2 regions of the Exiguobacterium sp. s189 genome follow, and region 2 is predicted to be linked to the other one. Evidence: predicted binding sites of a transcription regulator. Region 2 holds the regulator's gene; the other holds the start of a gene.

Region 1 (8,108 bases), on a different contig from region 2:
AAGAATTAATATAACTCTTATATTCGCTATAGCTGGCGCCTAGTTTCCAACTTGGATCATTTGCAGTAGACTGAGTTCCTTTTCCCATAGCTTGGGCGCCTACTTTAAAAAGATCATCATTATGATACCAGTATACTCCATTCGCAGAACTAAAATAAGACGATTTAATCATAGCGGCATAGCCTTTGTCTCTATTCGTCTGACTTTGCGAACCGTAATGATAATTAATAATTTCTAAAGTTGCAATTACTGCGCAGTCATTTTTTTCTTTATAGATTGTCAAATCTTGATTAATTTCGCCAACACTTTTTGTAGCGCTTTCAATTTGAGTTACGCTTAAGTTGGTAATCCCACTTTCCTTATTAGGATAATACCGTAATAGCCATAATTTTGGATCAGTAATTTTGTCCCCTACACCATTCCCTTCATTGGCCCCGTAATAGATAGAATCTAAAATTTCTTCTGCAGTTTCTACATTTTCAATAAGAGGTTCTTGATTTTTTTCACTAGATTTATTTACTTTTTTAAATTCTCTCTTTAATTCCTTTAAAGATTTATTTGAGTATTTTTTATCCACTATATTATTATGTTCGTCAATTGCAAAATAGCCGAAACCATCCGAATATAATTTTGAGCTTTCTTCAAAGTATCCTTCTTGAACTGATTCATGTGAGTATCTGACGAGTTCTCCTGAAACAGAATCTACAATGATATATCCATGATCAAAAATCAACATAGTTTCTATTGCTTCTTCACTTAAATCAAATATTGGAATTACCTTCTGAATTTCAAATTCTCCTTCGACGAAGTCTTTACTCCATATGGATTGTTTATCTCCTTCTGCAATTAAAATCGCTTCAGTAAGTCCACTAGCAACAGAGACAATCAACTGCTCAGAGTTTACCGTTCTTAAAGACGAATGCATTTTTTTAGGAATTTTATCAAGTAATTTTTGCTTCATTTTTGTAGACATATCTGCAATTCGATTTTCATTTACGCTTTTTAAATTAAACGTTGCCTCAACGGTTCCTATTTGAGCAATGGGTAAAATGACAATAGTAGAAAAAATAAAACTTTTTAAAAGAAATGAATTTTTCATTAAATTACCTCCTTTTTATTCCTTTTTATAAAACTAATTACAATAATAATACAAAAAAAGTATTGTAATAGTAAATACGTTACATAATAAGATGATTATGCTAATTTTTAGATAATCCCTTTAATCTTTTTTTATAAGCGACGCCATTAGTGTTTGAAATGGATATCAATGATATATGCCAAAACAAAAGCCCAAGTTCTCCGTGTCGCGGAAAACCTGGGCTTATCTTTATGAACGTGAATGGTCCTGTTGCTTCAATCGCTTCAAACGTCGCCCGCACCGGGTAAGCATGCTTCCCGCGCACCGCTTCTGTGAGGCGGACGACCGTCAAGGCGACCGCTTCGTCCCCGCACATCAATTCGAGCGGTAACTGTTCGACGTTCAAGTCTTGGCCATAGCCGTTTCGGAGCAACAGCGTCGCCGTCACGTCCGACTCGTTCGTCTCGATGTGGACGAGCATCATGTTGAACTCGTTCTCGCCGACCGGTGGCGTCGACACGTTCGTCCGGGCGAGCTGTTCCCACGCGGCTGTTGAGAACGGAATTTGTCCGATTTGCTTCGCGTCACGTGTCGCGAGGTATTCGTTCACGGTGATGACGTGGACGCCTTTTCCTTCAAGCGCCTTGACGTAACTCGGCAAAGCGGCGACGAGCGTCTTCCCTTCCCCTGTCGGCATCTCCGAGATGTTTCCTTCGAGAAGGGCAAATCCACCGATGAGCTGGACGTCGTAATGACGCATCCCGAGCACGCGGACCGATGCTTCGCGGACGAGGGCGAACCCTTCTTCGGCGATGTCATCGACTTTCTTTCCATCCAAGAGACGTGCCTTGAGCGTCTCCGTATATGTACGCATCTCGTCATCCGAGAGTGCTTGCATCGTTGTCTCTAAGTCGTTGATTCGCGCGACCCGTCGTTCGTACGCTTTCAAACGCCGGCTTTGATCATTCGTTAATTGTTTTACAAATTGGATCACACTAATAGCCTCCATCTTTCTGTCAATTCATCTGTTACATACTCGTCTATTATAACGAAAATCGAGTGAATTCGGAGATTTTTTTACTAAAACTTCCTAAAAGTTGGTTTTTTCATGTTAAAAACCTATAATTTTTGGTTAATTTTCAAAAAGTCTTTGTAAAAATATTTTCAATTCACTATTTGAGACGGCGTGAGACCGTGTTACGATGAGAAAAACAGAACATTTGTTCGTAAAAAGGAGTGGTGACGATGCGCAGACGAATCTTTTGTATCGACAGCGTCTCGTTCTATGCCAGTTGCGAGTGTGCCGCGCGCAACAAAAATCCTTACCGCACGAAGCTCGTCGTCCTCTCAAATCTACAGGATAGCGGTGCGCTCGTCCTGGCGGCGACCCCGAAGATGAAGCAGCTCGGCATCAAGACCGGGTCGCGTCGCTTCCACATCGACCGTCTCCCGTGGCACGAGCGACGGGACGTTTTGTATGCCGAGGCGCGGATGAGTCATTACTTGAACGTCTCCATCCAAATCATCCATATCCTCCATCAGTTCGCCCCGCCCGAAGCGATTCGCGTCTACTCGATTGACGAGACGCTCGTCGACATGACGGGAACGGAGCGGTTGTTCGGAAGTGACGAGCACGTCGCCCACCTCATGCGTGCGACGATTTTTCGCTATACGGGCATCCCTGTGACCATCGGCATCGGACCGAACAACGTCCTCGCCAAGCTCGTCCTCGACTTGCATGCGAAAAAGAAAGGGGTAGCCACATGTTTCCTCCACGACGTCGAGCGACTGATTCACCCTGCCCCGATTGAGAAGATGTGGGGCGTCGGGTCGAAGATGGCAGTCCACCTGCAACGGCTCGGCATCTGGACGATTGGTGATTTGGCCCGCTATCCGCTCGAGTCTCTTCATGAAAAATTCGGCGTCATCGGTGCCGAACTGTGGCATCACGCCTGGGGCATCGATGAGTCGCCGACCATCTTGCCGGCGAGTTCCCTGTTCGGGGCGAAACGGACGCGACCGAAGTCAATCGGGCACGGAATCACCCTCATGAAAGATTACACAACGTACTCCTCGATTCGACTCGTCCTACAAGCGATTGCGGTCGAGGTCGGGATGCGGACCCGGCAAGCGGGACTCGTCGGGGGTACGATTCATCTCGGGGTACGCTATACGCGAACGAGCGACCGGGGTGGGTTCAGTAAACAAAAGAAGCTCCCCCGCTTCACAGCGGACGAGCAAGAATTTTTACCGATCTTATTGCAACTATTTTTAGACGGCTGGGAAGAGACAGAGGCCGTCCGCTACGTCTCGGTCGCACTCGGCAAACTCGAGCCACGGAGCGACCACGTCCAATTGTCGTTCTTCGAAGACGAATGGGCGAAGGCGAAACGGCTCGACTTCCTCGATTTGATTGACGGTTTGAACGTCCGGTTCGGTCGCGGCACGATCCGACCGGCATCGAGCTTACTGAAAGACAGTCCGCTCCGGACGCGCCAACGCTTAATTGGCGGACACAAACAAGGAGGCGATTCCTCATGAGCAAGACCCGCTATCGTGACCGAGGTGAATTGAAATGGATCCCATTTCTCATGCCCGAACACGTCGCCCTACTGAAACGTTATTATGCCCAAATCCAAAAGATTGAGTTGCCCGACTTAGACGAACAGCTCCTCTATCTCTGGCAAACCGAGCTCGAACGGGCTATCCGTGAAGGCGATCAGGTCGAGGTGACCTTGTTCGTGGACGGCTTGACAAAAAGCATGCGCGGCTACGTCCACGCCATCTATTATGCCGAGCGCGAAGTCGAACTGTTCGACGGTGAAGTACGGCGCGTCCCGTTCGGTGACATCTTGTCCGTTCGTTAAGACGCCTCGATTGCCTCTTGTGTTGTCTCGAAAGTCTCAATCCCGTCGAGTAGTCCATAGTGAGCAAGCGTCGCACGGACCGATGGCGACAGATGCGCGAAGATGACGTGACGGTCGGCCGCTTTCAGTTCGGTGACGACACGACGCAATTCCTCAACCGCGGTCACGTCGATGACCGGGCAGCGGTGGAAGTTGAAGATGAACACGTTCGGCTCCCGATGGATGTGATGGAGGACGTGCTCGAACAGCTCGACCGCACCGAAAAAGAGGGGACCTTCGACACTGAAGACGATTTGTCCGTCCCGCGTGACGTACCGTTCTGTCCGTTCACGCACGTCGATCGTATCCGCCATCCGCTTCGCGAAGAGCGCGAGCGCACAGATGACCCCGACCTCGACGGCGACGACCAAATCGACGAATACCGTCAATAGTAGCGTGACAAGAAGGACGAGCGACTCGGATGAACGATGACGTAACATCGCCATCACGTGATGACGCTCGGACATGTTCCAGGCGACCCGCATCAAAATCGGAGCGAGTGCGGCGAGCGGCACGTAACTCGCGAACGGTGCGAGGATGAGCACCGCAACGAGGACCGTGATGCCGTGAACAACGCCGGCGCGTCGGCTGACCGCTCCCGCCTGAATGTTCGTCGCCGTCCGAGCGATGGCACCTGTCGAAGGGATTCCACCGAAGAACGGTGTGAGCACGTTCGCAATCCCTTGTCCGAACAGTTCCTTGTCCGGCTTCATCTTCGTCCCCGCCATCCCATCGGCGACCGTTCCCGATAAAAGTGACTCGAGCGCACCGAGGAAGGCGATGGCGAACGCAGACGGAAGAAGCGTCGTGATCAAGTCGACGTCGATGGCGAGCCAGTTGAATTCTGGCAGTCCGCTCGGGATGCCGCCGTAGGCACTCCCGATGGTCGCGACTGTACCTGGGATGAGGAGACTGACGAACGTCGGAACGAGCATCGCCATGAGTAAGAGCGGTAAACGAAACGGCAGCTTCGGCACGAGCCAAAGCGTCAAAAAGCCGATCCCGGCAATGACAATCGGCCACATCGATGCTTCGGGCAACGCCTGACCGAGACGAAGCAGATTCTCGTGAAAATGTGGCGCTTTCTCAAACGTGACCCCGAACAACTCATCGAGTTGGCCGACGAAAATGACAACGGCGATTCCTGCCGTGAAGCCGATGGTGACGGCACGGGGCATGAAGCGGATGAGCCGTCCGACACGAAGCACACTCATGAGGAGCAGTAAGATGCCCGCAAGAACGGTCGTGACGAGCAATCCCTCATATCCGTATGCGAGAACGACACCCGAAACGATCGGGATGAACGCTCCCGTCGGCCCGGCAATTTGGAACGTCGAACCCCCGAACAGGCTGACGAGGATTCCCGCGAAGATGGACGTGTAGAGCCCATACACCGGCGGGACGCCTGAGGCGATGGCGAATGCCATGGCGAGCGGGATGGCGACGACACCGACCGTAACGCCGGCCGAGATGTCCTTTTGCCACATCTCACGTGTGGAGAGTGAGTCTTGCATCATACATTCCTTCTTTCCAATCAGTTCAAAAACGAGTTCAGTGTACGCCTGGAAAGAGGGCTTGTAAACGGGTTGAGAAAAACGTTAACAGAATGTACAAAACAAGCACCACGTTTATGATTGGTTAAAGAGATCATCGTTCAGTCAAACATGTTCTAGCAAGCTGTTTGAGCGAATCGTTCAATTCGAATAACCGAGTGGTGATTTCCTGCTTATCTCCATAACGAATGATATCTTCTCGCGTCAATTCTTCTTGGCTTAACAACTGATGATGGAGATACACCGTCTCCAGTAATTGGAGCAGTTGTTCCCCTCGAACTTCACGAATGATGGACTCGTCTCCGTCACAATAACCTTCGAGAAATCCTGTTGCTATGGCTTTCAATTGTTCTTCACACGTATCAAACTGATGCTTTCGGTAGCGCTCCGTTTGTGACAATGCAAGAAAGTAGTTCTCATATAAATTCATGAAGTTCCCTGCCATACCTCGCGGTGCATAGACGATTGGATACGGATCGATTAAACAGACATGATTCCCTTTCAATAAAATATTTTCAGGAGAAGCATCTTGGTTAACGAGACTTGGAACAGAGACCTGTTTGTTCCGCAACTCTGTCGCTGCATGAAGCATTTGCGCTACCACATCGTCTTGAATTTCAGGATATGCTTCACACAACACTTTGTAATCTGCCAACTGTTCGTCACTTTCTTCTCGTACAAACGTGTGTAGGTCACCGCTCAAACTACCGTGCAACTTCTTGTCTTCCCTCCAAATCAAATACCCTAGTCCTTCGACACCGTGTTCAATTTGATCCGTTTTCCGATAGATTTCCCCTACTTGGACTCCGATATAGGCAGCTTGCTCTATCGTCATTGTATATAACGAAAGTGAATCACCCCCGAACGATTCTAATGTATACGTGAAATCAGGAGACACATAGAATTCGTAAAAATCAGGAGCAGCCCCAGGAACCGCTTGGTTGACGGACTGATAATATAGCTTCGTAGCTGCGTACTCTGCCGTCAAGGCATTGTAATCGAACGTCACTCGCTTTCCATACGCCACTTCTTTCGGAATCCGAAGAACCCGTTCACAACCGTCTTTTACGACTTTCCACGCCTCATGCCACGCACCCTCACCTAGAAAGCTCGGTTCAGAGACCCCTGCATGCCTAAACACCTTGAGCCGTTTTTCATTATTCATTTGTTGAATCATAAAACTGATCACTCCTCCGTTTTCAACCTCAAGCGTTTGATTTGAATATATATGTTTTGTCCTTATGTACACTTTCTACTTTTGACAAAGTTACATTGATTGTACCGTACTTCCGAAAATTGGAACCAAAAAAGACGCACCTCTTAGATACGTCTACACGGTACAACTCATACAATTTTCTCAAGCTTGCCACGGTTGATTCGATAGACATCCTCACATAAGTAATCGATATCCTCTCGATTGTGACTCGTCATTACAATAGTCTTCCCTTCTTCTCGGAAAGCAAGTAATAGTTCACGTAACGATTCGACACTATCATGATCTAATGCATTGAACGCTTCATCCAAAATCAAGATGTGTTGGTTTTCCATAATCGCCTGAGCGATAGCAAGTTTTTGCTTCATTCCAAGCGAATAGTTTTTCACTTTTTGTGAATCGTCTGGGTTCAATCCCAACATCAACATTGTCTTTCGAATTGTCTCTTCATCAATCTGATTTTGAATTTGTGCCAGTTCTTTTAAGTTTTCAAATCCTGTCTTATTGGCAATATAACCTGGACGATCGATAATCATACCGACACCTTCCGGGAACCGTTTCTCTTTTCCAATTTGTTTCTCCTCAACGTAAACCTCTCCATGATCAGGGAACACAAATCCACACATCATTTTGAACAAGACGGATTTGCCAGATCCGTTCGGTCCGACAATTCCGACAATCCGCCCTTGTGGAACAGTCAAATCCACCGCATCAAATAACAAATTGCCTTTGTAGGATTTCGTTACATTTTTTAATTCGATCACTGCAGTCATATTCATCCTCCTCATACATGCAAACTTCTTCTTAACAACAACGTAATCCCGAGCATCAGTACAATCAGTGCTCCAATCAACTGTATAAACACGGTCCACATCGAAGTAGACTCAAGAACGATTAACGCGTTCATTCCGATTGGTAACCAGTTGACATGCAGACTTGGAAATAAAAATAAAGACAACAGACCGATAACGGTCGGTACAACATATACTTCTCGAATCATCCAAGACAGCATGAAGCAGAGCAACGTATACACGAGGCACTGCAAAACAGTACTCACAAACAGAAAACCTAAAACGCTCGCGAAGGTATATCCCTGATAAGTTTGATGGACGTTAAATGGTACATTCGACAGAAATGCCATAAGTAAGGTCAGTCCAATTAAACTGAGTGTAAGGATTGAGAAGAACACAGTCTCCTGAAGGAGAATATTGCGAAACCAACGATGCGGACTCTTATAACGAATCAACTTGTAATGACTAATTTCCAAAAGTTCTCGCTGCATGCGAAGTTGACTCATATAGGTCGCACCAAAAAAGAGAATCACATAGGACATAAAGGACAAATAAGAAAAATAATCT
Region 2 (8,108 bases):
AAGAGACGGCTGAGTTCAACCAGTATCGTGTTCTCGAATCGTTTAAAAAGCACAAAGTATCGGATTTCCATTTTAATCCGACGACGGGGTATGGATATGATGATCTCGGTCGTGACACGCTCGAGTCGATTTATGCAGACGTGTTCGGAGCAGAGCTTGCATTATGCCGACCGCAAATCATCTCGGGTACGCATGCAATCGGGATTGCCTTGTTCGGTGTCCTTCTACCAGGTGACGAATTGCTGTATATCACAGGGAAGCCATATGACACGCTCGAGGAAATCGTCGGCATCCGTGGGGACGGTCGCGGCTCATTAAAAGAGCTTGGTGTCCACTATGATACTGTCGAATTAAAGGAAGAACGTGAAATCGACATCGACCGCGTCATCGAACGGATTCGTCCGGAGACGAAACTCGTCGGGATTCAGCGCTCGAAAGGATATGCGAATCGTCGCAGCATTCCAGTCGAAGAAATCAAGATCGCCATTGAACGCATCAAAGCGGCGCATCCGCATGTGTATGTGTTCGTGGACAATTGCTACGGTGAATTTGTCGAGACAATTGAACCGACGCACGTCGGAGCCGACTTGATGGCGGGTTCCTTGATTAAGAACCCAGGAGGCGGGTTGGCGAAGACGGGAGGGTATATCGCAGGGACGAAAGAACTGATTGAACGTTGTTCGTTCCGGATGACGACTCCAGGTATCGGGAGTGAAGCCGGACCATCACTCTATTCGCTTCAAGAAATGTATCAGGGCTTTTATATGGCTCCTCATACTGTCGCACAGGCATTGAAAGGGGCACACTTGACGGCAAGCCTTTTATCGTTGATTGGATTTGAGACTGACCCACATTATTCGACTCCAAGAACGGACTTGATTCAGTCAGTGACGTTCCGCGACCGTGAGAAGATGATCGCGTTTTGTCAAAGCATCCAAATGGCATCACCGGTAAACGCTCATGCGTTACCCGTTCCGGCCTATATGCCTGGATATGAGGATGATGTCATCATGGCAGCAGGGACGTTCATCCAAGGTTCATCAATCGAGCTGTCAGCGGATGGACCACTCCGGGCACCATACACAGCGTATGTTCAAGGTGGTCTGACGTATGCTCATGTGAAAGTCGCGCTTATGTTGGCGTTGAGCCAATTACACGATAAAGGACTGGTCGAATTTAACGACCAAAATCAACAAGCACATTTGTAACCGTTCTGTCATGTTAACTTTCTTAACATCTATTGACAGGATTGTTGTCATGTATTATTCTCACATTGTGAGACAGAAAAGGAGGGGTAAGGATGGCTGATCAATTTCGTCGCTCCAACCCGTTGTTTCCGATTGGAATCGTCCAAGATCTGACGCAACTGACTGGTAGACAGATTCGGTATTATGAAGAACAGGGTCTGATTTCGCCTAGTCGGACGGAATCGAAACGACGGCTTTATTCCTTTAATGATGTCGAACGTCTACTCGCAATCAAGGATTACATTGACCAAGGCTTTAATTTGGCGGCAATTCGCCACATGTTAGAGCAAGAAGGTGAAAAAGAAGCGGAAACGTCTGCTCCGGCCGCACCGGTCAATGAAGCACCAAAGGTTTCGGAAAAAGAGTTACATCATTTGTTGAAAACACAGCTTCAAGAAGCCGGTCGTTTCAATAAGACGTCGCTCATTCAAGGCGAGCTTTCACGTTTTTATCGATAACGCCGCACACATCAACCATTACACAATGTGAGAGGGGACATTTTACCATGGCCAGAAAAACGTTCACAAAAGAAGACATTAAACGCATCGCACAAGAGGAAGACGTACGCTTTATTCGTCTTCAATTCACGGATATCCTCGGAACAATCAAAAACGTCGAGGTACCGATCAGCCAATTGGACAAAGCACTTGATAACAAGATGATGTTTGACGGATCGTCAATCGAAGGATTCGTCCGCATCGAGGAATCAGACATGTACTTATATCCAGACCTCAACACATGGGTTGTCTTCCCGTGGACAGATGGCAGCGGAAAAGTCGCTCGCTTAATTTGTGATATTTATAACCCAGACGGTACACCATTCAGTGGTGACCCGCGCGGTACACTCAAGCGTAACCTTGAGAAAATGCAAAAACTTGGCTTCTCAGCGTTCAACGTTGGACCAGAGCCAGAATTCTTCTTGTTCAAGAAAGACGCATCAGGTCGTCCGACACTTGAACTCAACGACCAAGGTGGATACTTCGACTTGGCACCAGTTGACCTCGGTGAAAACTGCCGTAAAGAAATCGTCATCGAACTTGAAAACATGGGCTTTGAAATCGAAGCATCACACCACGAAGTTGCACCAGGACAACACGAAATCGACTTCAAATACGCAGATGCTGTCACAACGGCAGATAACATCCAAACGTTCAAGCTCGTTGTTAAGACGATCGCTGCGAAGTATGGTCTTCACGCGACATTCATGCCAAAACCACTCTTTGGAGTGAACGGTTCAGGAATGCACGCGAACATGTCACTCTTCAAAGGCGACACAAACGTCTTCTACGATCCAAATGGCGACATGGAACTTTCAGACACAGCTCGCGCGTTCACAGCTGGTATCTTGGAGCACGCTCGTGCGTTCACAGCAGTATGTAACCCGACTGTGAACTCTTACAAGCGTCTCGTACCTGGTTACGAAGCACCTTGCTACGTTGCATGGAGCGCACGCAACCGTTCACCACTTGTACGTGTACCAGCAGCACGTGGCCTCTCGACTCGTATCGAAGTACGTTCGGTTGACCCAGCAGCGAACCCGTACCTCGCACTTGCAGCTCTCTTGGCTTCAGGTCTTGACGGAATCGAAAAAGATTTGAATGCACCAAAACCAATCGATAGCAACATCTACGTGATGGACAAACCAGAGCGTGTAGCGAACGGGATCGACGACCTTCCAGCAACGCTCTTCGACGCACTCGAAGTGCTTCGTGCGGACAAAGTCGTGATGGAATCACTCGGTGAGCACATCGGCGAACACTTCCTCGAATTGAAAGAAATCGAGTGGGATATGTTCCGTATGCAAGTAACGGAGTGGGAACGCGATCAGTACATGACGCTCTACTAATAGAAGAGATATGCAAAAAGAGCACGGAATGACCTTCAGCTGAAGATCATTCCGTGCTCTTTATTTGCAATATTAAGTGTACGGTCGCTCAATTGATTTCTTTCTTGTTATGTTTGTTTATCCTCTTTTGACTTGATTGGAACCCAAACTTCGCTATAGACGTTCTCATAACCCATTTCAATTTTACTAAATGTAATCCCTGGTAAGTCTTGAAGTTCATATCCGGAAGATGGCAACCATTCTGCGTAGGTTTTAGCCATCGTTTCTTGAAGCGTTTGTGGGAATGGACCGCAATTCGGGAAGACAGCCCACAAGCTTTTCGGAATTGAGATTTGTTCTAGGTCATCATATACATCTTCTCTTGTCGTAGCGAACCCGATCATATGGGTCAAATATCCTTCTTCTTCTAAGTGACCATCATCGAAATTGAACGATGCATTTAGTACATGGTTCGGGTAAAGATTTCCCATTTCACGCATATGCATACGCTGTTGTTCACTTATAGACTGTGCTAACGCCACAATTTCTTGATTTATCCCTTCGAACTGGATAGGGACACGTTTTGAAACACCGACGATTTGAAATGCGTCTTTCTCTTCTATTTTGAATTCCATTGATGTTCCTCCTTTGATATCGATATAAAACGTGAAGCGAGGAAACGACTTTTGTATATGATTCTTCATGACTTCGGAAGGCAAGAATCCTGACCACTCTCGAAATGCTCTCGAGAAGCCTTCGATCGAATGGTAACCATATCGAAATGCAACATCTGTCACGCTAGAACCATGAATCAATTCCTCATTCGCAATCGATAGACGGCGATTTCGGATGTAAGTAGTCAATGTTATTCCCGACATATACGAAAACATTCTTTTAAAATGGTGGGCAGAGAGCCCGGTGATTTTTGTGATGTCAGAATCTGAAATTTCTTCGGTCAATTGCTGTTCGATATGTTCCATTAACTCATTTAGCGCTTCTACCAACATCATCACCTCCTTCATAATTCGACTATAAGGGAATTGCATCTGAGTATCTTGATGATTTGAGTACAAGAATTATCGGATAGGAAAAATGAATACATACTTCAACACATTATGGTATGAATACCCTAATGTGTTGCGAATTCGTCTGTAAAAAAGACCACCTCCGCGAAAAACGGCAGGTGGTCTTTTAAATTGTTCAGAATGCTTTTTTTATAAATGTCGATGTATAGTCGAGCGTCGTGTGCAGTGTCGTTGCAAATACAAGACCTAAAAAGAACGACATGCCGTGTACGTCCACCCACGACCGGATTTCTGTTTCATATGCTGTGAAGGGCAAGAGCAGAATGAGTGGGAAGCCGATGTACGCAATCCGAATCAGATCACTCAAAACAGGTAAATGCGAAAAGAGCGAACGGTGCGGCATGAGCTTCACATATGGGAGCCATATGAATTTAAGTGGACCCCATCGGTAATAGGCATCTGATTTTAAGTCAAGATCTGGGGAGAGCCAGAGTGTACCGATAATCGCACCGATGATCAATGCGAACGGAATATCGATGTCAATAAAAGGCGTGGCAACCGCAAGTGCGCCGGTTGCCACGAGATTCGTTCGGGTATGGGTCTTGCCACTAGCCATTAATGAATCGTCCGGTATACACCGATGACCTTCCCTAAAATCGAGACGTTGTCAAAATACATCGCTTCCAACTCATCGTTTTCCGGTTGAAGACGGACTTTTGAAGCTTCTTTATAAATCCGTTTCACAGTCGCCTCGCCCTCATCGGTCATGGCGACGACAATCTCTCCATTGTTGGCGGTGCTTTGCTGACGAACGAGCACGCGGTCCCCGTCCAAAATTCCGGCGTTGATCATAGAATCTCCGGAAACGGACAACATATATACATTATCTGAACCGACGATATGTGCCGGGAGCGGGAAGTGTTCTTCCACGTTCTCGATGGCGGTAATCGGTGTCCCGGCGGTAACTTTCCCGATGACCGGTACGTACATGACGGACTCCTGCTCTTCCATTGCCGGCATATCTTCAGTCAAAATTTCAATCGCGCGAGGTTTCGTCTTGTCTCGACGGATCAACCCGCGTTTTTCCAAACGATCTAAGTGACCGTGTACGGTCGAACTAGAAGCAAGGCCGACGGCTTCTCCAATTTCACGAACAGAAGGCGGATATCCCTTTGCCCGAACTTCGTCTTTGATGAAATCAAGAATCTGTTGTTGTCGCGCTGACATTTTTTTCATTATGTTCACCTCGATGTAATCGAATAACCTGCAAACGCATCCTATTCTTTATGTGTCTAGTGTAACACAAGAACACATGAGCGTACAAACATTCGTTCGTTTTTTTGTGTTGACCGAACACGGGTTCTTGTTTTATGATGAGAACAGATAAACGAACAAACGTTCTAACGAACATATATTCTTATACAGGAGGCAATGTAATCATGAAAGACACACTTAACGGAATCATTTTAGTCGGGATGCTCTTGGTCGGGATGTTCGCTTTTTATTTGGCAGGGGAGATGCGAGGGGAACCGGCAGTAGTCGAACCAGTCGTCACTACGGAAGAGCGTACGATTGAAGAAGAAGTCGCTTATGTCCAAGCGGAATCACTCGAAGCACAAATTATGGCAGAACGAGAAGAGCATCATGAACGAAAAACAAAATGGTATGCCGCTGAGTGATTGTTGATCATTGCGAACCGTTCTCGAACTGTGTATCGTAAGGAATGAATGCGATGAAAGGGAGTGATGCGATGCGAGTCGTCATCTATTGTCGGGTATCGACGAACAAGTCCACCCAAGAGACATCACTCAGTCGACAAGTCGATGAATTACAGCATCTGGCTTCGCAACTAGGGGCAGAAGTCATAGAAATCATCACGGAGCAAGAGAGTGGATATGAAGTGAATCGACAGGGGCTCCTTGATTTGCTTGACCATGTGTCGATGTCTGATTTGGATGCCGTACTTGTCACGGACGACAGTCGTCTGGGACGAGGAAATGCCAAGATTGCCATCTTGCACACATTGATGAAGCATGACGTTCGGTTGCTGACGATGCAATCAACGTCGGACTATGTCGTTTCTGATGCCGAAAAAATGGTATTAGAAATTGTCAGTGTTGTGGAAGAGTATCAACGTAAAATTCACAACGCTAAAATTTCTCGTGGGATGCGCCGTGCCGTCGCCAACGGATTCAACCCACAGCGCAATATTCAAAACAACGATCAAGGTGGGCGACACCGAATTGAAGTGCCGATTGAGGAGATTATCCAACTGCGCGAGCGCGGGTTGACGTTTGCTGAGATTGCGGCAACACTCCGTGGATTCGGTTATGAAGTGTCGAAAGCGACCGTCAATCGACGGTATCTCGAGCACCAGTCAGTAGCTGAAACTTGATTCTTCCTCTCTGATTTTGTAAAGTATAAGAACAAATTCACTAGAGAGGGGGCGAGTCAGATGTTAGCACCAGGACAATTGGAGCGAATCAATTTCCTCGCCAACAAAGCGAAGACAGAAGGACTGTCTCAAGATGAGATGAACGAACAACAAGATTTACGCCAAGAATATTTGAAGGCGTTCCGTCAATCGTTCAAATCGCAAATGATGGGGATGAAGGTCGTCGATCCAGAAGGAAACGACGTCACACCAGAGAAGTTGAAAGAAGATCAAAAACGCTATCGTGGCGAGTGATGCTGAATGCACATCCTATTTCGTATAGGATGTGCATTTTTGTTATACACGAACGGTCATCAGACGAACGGATTGCTGTTTTTTTAAGGCAATTGAAGGAAACGATTTCACTAAATGTGTTATACTAATTAATTAGTTGTGACACACGAATGAGTGTGATAAAATATGACGGGTAGAAAACCTTCTTAACACAGAGAGGATGAAATTAGTGGAAACAACTACTAAAGAATTATTAGCGATTAACTCGATTCGGACGCTCTCAATTGATGCGGTCCAAAAAGCGAACTCTGGTCACCCAGGGATGCCGATGGGTGCTGCACCTATGGCGTTTACACTTTGGACAGACAAAATGCGTCACAACCCGAAAAACCCGAACTGGTTCAACCGTGACCGATTCGTTCTTTCGGCAGGTCATGGATCGATGCTCTTGTATTCGCTCCTTCACTTGTCTGGATATGATTTGTCGATGGACGACCTTAAATCATTCCGTCAAATGGACTCGAAGACTCCTGGTCACCCAGAATACCGTCATACGGCTGGTGTAGATGCGACAACGGGCCCACTTGGACAAGGGATTGCAATGGCTGTCGGGATGGCCATGGCAGAGAAGCACTTAGAAGCGACTTACAACCGCGACGAGTTCAACGTCGTTGACCACTACACGTTCGGGATTTGCGGAGACGGAGACTTGATGGAAGGTGTATCGGCAGAAGCGGCATCACTCGCTGGTCACTTGAAGCTCGGCAAACTCGTCGTTCTTTACGATTCAAACGATATCTCACTCGATGGCGATCTTCACAAATCGTTCTCTGAAAGCGTAGAAGACCGTTTCAACGCGTACGGATGGCAAGTCATTCGTGTCGAAGACGGAACAGATATCGATTCGATCGCAAAAGCAATCGATGCAGCGAAAGCTGAAACGTCAAAACCGACATTGATCGAAGTGAAAACGGTCATCGGATTCGGTTCACCGAACAAATCAGGTAAATCGGCATCACACGGTGCTCCACTTGGAGATGCTGAAATCGAATTGACGAAACAGTTCTATAAATGGGAAGGTGAGTCATTCTACGTACCAAACGAAGTATATGACTTATTCAACGAGAAAGTTGTCGAGCCTGGCGCAAAATATGAGTCAGACTGGAACGAACTCGTAGAAGCGTACAAAGCGGCACATCCAGAACTCGGTGCGCAGTTCGTGCGTGCGATGAACAACGAACTTCCTGAAGGTTGGGACAGCGAGTTGCCAACATTCGAAATCGGTTCGAAAAAAGCAACACGTCAAACGAGCGGTGAAGTTTTAAACGCAATCGCGAAAGCAG

The links. The regulator LexA, encoded in region 2, represses DNA repair genes until DNA is damaged. The targets are predictions, from matches to a motif close to CGAACATATGTTCG.
Region 1: the regulator LexA is predicted to act here: its motif matches at 2,292-2,305, upstream of KNO99_RS05615 (Y-family DNA polymerase).

The regions. Positions count from the first base shown of each region.
Region 1 is NZ_JACSKM010000003.1:173,001-181,108, reverse strand. It holds gene KNO99_RS05625 (hypothetical protein) at 1-1,099, opposite strand, end outside; gene KNO99_RS15490 (SLAP domain-containing protein) at 1,200-1,643, opposite strand; partial or broken gene secA2 (accessory Sec system translocase SecA2) at 1,641-2,087, opposite strand; gene KNO99_RS05615 (Y-family DNA polymerase) at 2,324-3,619, shown strand; gene KNO99_RS05610 (YolD-like family protein) at 3,616-3,945, shown strand; gene KNO99_RS05605 (SulP family inorganic anion transporter) at 3,942-5,498, opposite strand; gene KNO99_RS05600 (hypothetical protein) at 5,632-6,714, opposite strand; gene KNO99_RS05595 (ABC transporter ATP-binding protein) at 6,882-7,523, opposite strand; gene KNO99_RS05590 (hypothetical protein) at 7,535-8,108, opposite strand, start outside.
Region 2 is NZ_JACSKM010000007.1:154,571-162,678, forward strand. It holds gene KNO99_RS10570 (methionine gamma-lyase family protein) at 1-1,208, shown strand, start outside; gene KNO99_RS10575 (MerR family transcriptional regulator) at 1,301-1,705, shown strand; gene glnA (type I glutamate--ammonia ligase) at 1,753-3,093, shown strand; gene KNO99_RS10585 (AraC family transcriptional regulator) at 3,201-4,076, opposite strand; gene KNO99_RS10590 (metal-binding protein) at 4,273-4,713, opposite strand; gene lexA (transcriptional repressor LexA) at 4,713-5,333, opposite strand; gene KNO99_RS10600 (hypothetical protein) at 5,537-5,776, shown strand; gene KNO99_RS10605 (YneB family resolvase-like protein) at 5,848-6,492, shown strand; gene KNO99_RS10610 (DUF896 domain-containing protein) at 6,553-6,786, shown strand; gene tkt (transketolase) at 6,986-8,108, shown strand, end outside.